2 regions of the Caulobacter sp. GW821-FHT12D05 genome follow, and region 2 is predicted to be linked to the other one. Evidence: riboswitches for the same ligand, from Rfam matches in the RefSeq annotation. Region 2 holds a riboswitch; the other holds the start of a gene.
What was found. Region 2 has a riboswitch for cobalamin ahead of metE (5-methyltetrahydropteroyltriglutamate--homocysteine S-methyltransferase). Riboswitches for the same ligand answer to the same signal wherever they lie in the genome.

Region 1 (2,380 bases), on a different contig from region 2:
GGCGGCCGTGGCCGACGGCGAGCGGGTGCGCATGCGCGACTTCTCGTGCTCGGCGCCGAAGGTGGCGGTCACCGCCTCGGAGAAGGCGAACACGCCCTGGTACTCGATGCGCTTGTTCTTGCCGGCGGCGTCGAAGGTCAGCGGCACGGCCGGGCGGGCCGGGTTGATGTTTTCGCGGTCGGTGTCGGTGTAGGCGTAGCCCAGGCGGTTGTTCCAGCGACCGTCCAGCAGGGCGAAGTTCAGGCCGCTATAGACGACCAGTTCCTCGGTGCGGGCGAACTCGGGGCTGTCGCCGTTGAAGGCGTCGAAGTCGTTCTTACCCTTCGAATAGACCGAGCGGACCTCGGCCGAGACGTTTTCGCTGAACCGGTAGCGCAGGCGGCCCGACAGGCCCTTGTTGACGTAGCCGTCGGTTTCCTTGCCGGCCTTCCACGACGAGACGCCGTCGGTCGAGTAGTAGCCGCCGGCCACGCGCCAGACGACCTTATCGCCCGCGCCGCCGATTCCGGCGCGCAGGTAGCCCGTCTGACGGGCGCCGCCCTCGACATCGACCGAGCTCTGGAACGGCTGGGTCGGGTCGGCGGTGACGATGTTGACCACGCCGCCGATGGCCTGGCTGCCCCACAGGGTCGATTGAGCGCCGCGCAGCACTTCGACGCGCGAGATGTCGCCGACCAGCAGGTTGCCGCTGTTGAAGCCGCCTTGCGTCGAGGACGGGTCGTTCAGCTTGACGCCGTCGATCAGCACCACGGTGTGCTGGGTCTCGGCGCCGCGGATGTTCAGGCTGGTGGTCGTGCCCGGACCGCCGTTGCGGGTGAAGCTGACGCCCGGCTGCTGGGCCAGCAGCTCGGTGACCGAGATCGCCTGGCTGGCCTCGATGGCGCCTTGGGTCAGGACGGTGACCGACGCGCCGATCTTCTCGATCGGGGTGGCGGTGCGGGTGGCGGTGACGACCAGTTCGGCGACGCCGTTGGCGCCGACATTGCCCGCGACGTCGGCTTCGGGAGCCTTCTGGTCTTCGGCCGAAGCGGCGCCGGCGATCAGGATCGTGGCGAGAGCGGTGGAGCTGAGAAACGCTCGGATCATTTTTATCTTCCCCTGTTGAAACGATCCACGCGCCAGCCAACGCACCCGCAAACACGCGTACGCTGGACCGTCGCGCGGTCCTTGACTGTCGTTTCTCGGGAGATCCCGTTCGTTCGGCGCACCCCGGCCGAGCGATGAACGACTGCGCCGGGCAGGTCTCCTGGCTCGCGGGTCGTCGCTCTTGGCGTCGCCTTCCCAGGGTCCGAAGACCCCAGTGGCATGTGACGCTAGAACTCGCCGCTTACAGTTGCGGGGGCAGCCGAGGTCTTGAACCTCGTTCCCTTTTAATCCTCTTTCGAGGAGCCTGACGCGCGGCCAGCCCTATATGCTGCGCCGCAAACGGTCAATGTGGAGCTCTTATGACATCGACCCTGGTGCTGGGCGGGGCCCGTTCCGGCAAGAGCGCGTTCGCCCAGAAAGCGGCCGAAAGCGCTGCTTCAGCTGGGCGTCCCGTGATGATCGCCACCGGCCAGGCCTTCGACGACGAGATGGCCCAGCGCATCGCGCGCCACCAGGCCGACAGGGGCGAATCGTGGACGACGGTCGAGGCGCCGTTGGCGCTGGCCGAAACAATCGCCGCCCTCCCAGCCGACGCCGTGGCCGTGGCCGACTGCCTGACCCTGTGGCTGTCGAACCTGATGCTGGCCGAGCACGACGTCGAGGCCGCCGCCGACGAACTGGTCACAGCGGTCACCGCCTGCCCTGCCCGGCTCTGGCTGGTCAGCAACGAGGTTGGCCTCGGCATCGTGCCCGAGACGCCGTTGGGCCGCCGGTTCCGCGACGAGGCCGGACGCCTGCATCAGCGGTTGGCCCAGGTCGCCGACGCGGTCTATTTCGTGGCGGCAGGTTTGCCGCTGCGGATGAAACCGCAGGGCTGAAACGAGAAGGAAACGTCAGTGACCGACCAGCCGATCAAGGGCCCCGCGTCCTACTTCCCCTCCATCGAGAAGACGTATGGCCAGCCGATCTCCGCCTGGAAGGAGAAGGTCCGCGCCCGCTATCCGGCCAAGCACATGGAACTGGTGGCCATGCTCAAGGACGAGCACCAGATGGGCCACGGCCACGCCAACGCCATCGTCGCTCACACCCTGGCCGAAGACGGCCTGAAGTAGGAGGGTCTCCCATGCCGTCCTTCGATCGCCGCGTCGTGCTGTCAGGTGCGCTCGCCACCGCCGTGGGGACCTCCGCCACGGCCGCTGAAACCTCAAGCGCCCCGATGATCCACCACGTCTTCTTCTGGCTGAAGAACCCCGGCTCCAAGCCCGACCGCGACGCCTTGATCGCCGGCCTGAAC
Region 2 (2,380 bases):
CGCCGGGCGACGACGGGCTCCAGGCGGTCCAGCAGGGCCGGCAGGTCGGCGCGCCAGACATTGCGGCCATCGATCACGCCCAGCGACAGGACCAGGCTCTCACGGCTGGCCGACAGGGCGCGTTCCAGCTCGTCCGGCGCACGGACCAAATCGAGGTGCACGCCGTCGACCGGCAGGTTCACGGCGGTGGTCAGGTTCTCGCCATAGCCGCCGAAATAGCTGGTCAGCATCAGGCGCAGGCCCGGCGCGGCATGGGTCAGGGCGCCATAGGCCCGGCGCAGCTCACCGCGCTCGAAGTCGGTGAGGTCCAGGGCCAGGCACGGCTCGTCGATCTGCACCCAGTCGGCGCCGGCGGCGGCCAGGCCTTTCAGCACCTCGGCATAGACCGGCAGCAGGGCCGATAGCAGCGACAGCGGTTCGAAACCCTCGTCCTTGGTCTTGGCCAGCTTCAGGAAGGTCACCGGACCCAGCAGAACGGGGCGGGTCTGGACGCCTTGCGCCTTGGCCTCCAGGAACTCGTCGACCGGCTTGGTGGACGACAGGGCGAAGGCCTGGCCGCGCGACACCTCGGGCGCCAGGTAGTGGTAGTTGGTGTCGAACCACTTGGTCATTTCCTGCGCCGGGACGCCGGTCTTGGGACCGTGATCGTGACCGCAGGGGGCGAGCTCGACGCCCTGGCTGCCGCGCGCCATGGCGAAATAGGTGTCCAGCGACACCGGCCCACCGCTCCAGCCGTAGAGCGCCGGGATCGCGCCCACCAGCACGCTGGTGTCCAGCACCTGGTCGTAGAACGAGAAGTCGTTGGACGGGACATGGTCCGCGCCCAGGGCGAGCTGGCGGCTCCAGGTCTGGGTGCGGAGGTCGGCGGCGACGCCCTGAAGGGCGTTCTGGTCGATCTTGCCCGACCAGTAGCGCTCGAGCGCGGTCTTCAGTTCGCGCCGGGGGCCGATGCGGGGAAAGCCAAGGGTGGCGACGGTGACGGTCATCTTCGAAAAAAACCTCTGCCGGTGTTGTGGCGAGGCTGATCGGGACGCGCGCGGTCGGACGCGCACGGAGGGTCCGGTCGCGCCTTAGGCATGCGACCTGACCGGACACCCCGCCGGAGGACGTTATCTGTCGCGGCAGGTCTCCTGGCTCACGGGTCAATGCTGCTGTCCGGGCCTTCCCGATACGCCGCCGAACCAGCTTGGGCGCATCAGTGACACGTAGTGGACAGCGGCTCGCCGCTTACAGTTGCGGGGGCAGCTCCGGCTTCGAACCGAATTCCCATCTTAGCCCCAGGACGCGAACGCCCCAGGGAACCACGACGCATTCATGGTGGCCTCGACCAACGCGCGAGTCAATTGGGATATAAAGATATCCTTATATCCAATCGCGACATGCCTATCAGATGATAAAGACCGGGGTCAGGCTCGCTGATAGGGACGTGGCGAGCGATGACGATATTCACGGTACGGCCAGTTCGGGTCGGGGCGGACGTCCCATGATCGGGAACCCTCAGCAGGGGGCGGTCGAGAAGCCGCATGTGCGCCGGCTCAAACGTTATGGCCCGCTTCTGGAAGAGGACGTGGCGGCGCTGGAGGCGCGGCTGGGCCGTGTTGAGACCTATCCCGCCGGCAAGAACCTGGAACTGACCGGCTCGCCACCGATGTTCCTGCTGTCGGGCTGGGCGTGCCTGGCCCACACGCTGCGGGATGGCCGCCGCCAGATCCTGGCCTTCCTGCTGCCTGGCGACGGGATCGGTTTCGATCTGCTGACCCGTTCGCAGCGCTCGGTCGAGGCCCTGGCCCTGACGCCGCTGAAGGTGCGTCGCGCCCAGCCGGGCTTCATCGCCGGCACGGAGCGGCTGGGCCGGGTGTTCGCCGGCGCGGCGGCGGCGCAGCAAGGACGGATGATCGACCAGATGGTTCGGCTTGGACGCCAGACCGCCCTGGAGCGTATGGCTCATCTCCTGCTGGAGTTGCACGGTCGTCTCAGCGAGATCGGCGAGGTGCGCGGCGAGACGTTTCACCTGCCGCTCAAACAGGAGATCCTGGCCGACGCCCTGGGGCTCAGCCTGGTGCACGTCAATCGCACCCTGCAGCAGATGAAGCGCGACAAGCTGATCGACATGCGCGGCGCCCAGGTGACCCTGCTGGACCGCGCCGCCCTGGAGGCGGCCTCGGACCAGAGCTCCTAGATCGGTTCCTTCTGCAGACGCAGATAGCCGGGATCGAACTCGGCCAGCTCAGCCAGGCGCGCCCAGTCCAGGATCTCGACCTTCTGGTCGCGCCAGGTGATCAGCTCGCGCCGGCGCAGGGTCTGGAGCGTGCGGTTGGCGTGCACGACCGAGAAGCCCAGCACCTCGCCCAACTCCTGCTGGGTCAGGGGCAGCTCCATG

Region 1: linked by a shared signal. The riboswitch ahead of AC1RRR_RS03885 (TonB-dependent receptor plug domain-containing protein) and the one ahead of metE (5-methyltetrahydropteroyltriglutamate--homocysteine S-methyltransferase) in region 2 are both predicted to bind cobalamin.

Annotation. Positions count from the first base shown of each region.
Region 1 covers NZ_JBXAQO010000001.1:916,355-918,734, forward strand. Annotated here, with positions in the region: gene AC1RRR_RS03885 (TonB-dependent receptor plug domain-containing protein) at 1-1,086, opposite strand, end outside; cobalamin riboswitch at 1,220-1,409, opposite strand; gene cobU (bifunctional adenosylcobinamide kinase/adenosylcobinamide-phosphate guanylyltransferase) at 1,446-1,964, shown strand; gene AC1RRR_RS03895 (DUF4287 domain-containing protein) at 1,983-2,198, shown strand; gene AC1RRR_RS03900 (Dabb family protein) at 2,210-2,380, shown strand, end outside.
Region 2 covers NZ_JBXAQO010000002.1:680,792-683,171, reverse strand. Annotated here, with positions in the region: gene metE (5-methyltetrahydropteroyltriglutamate--homocysteine S-methyltransferase) at 1-986, opposite strand, end outside; cobalamin riboswitch at 1,104-1,321, opposite strand; gene AC1RRR_RS10675 (Crp/Fnr family transcriptional regulator) at 1,484-2,179, shown strand; gene AC1RRR_RS10670 (Crp/Fnr family transcriptional regulator) at 2,176-2,380, opposite strand, start outside.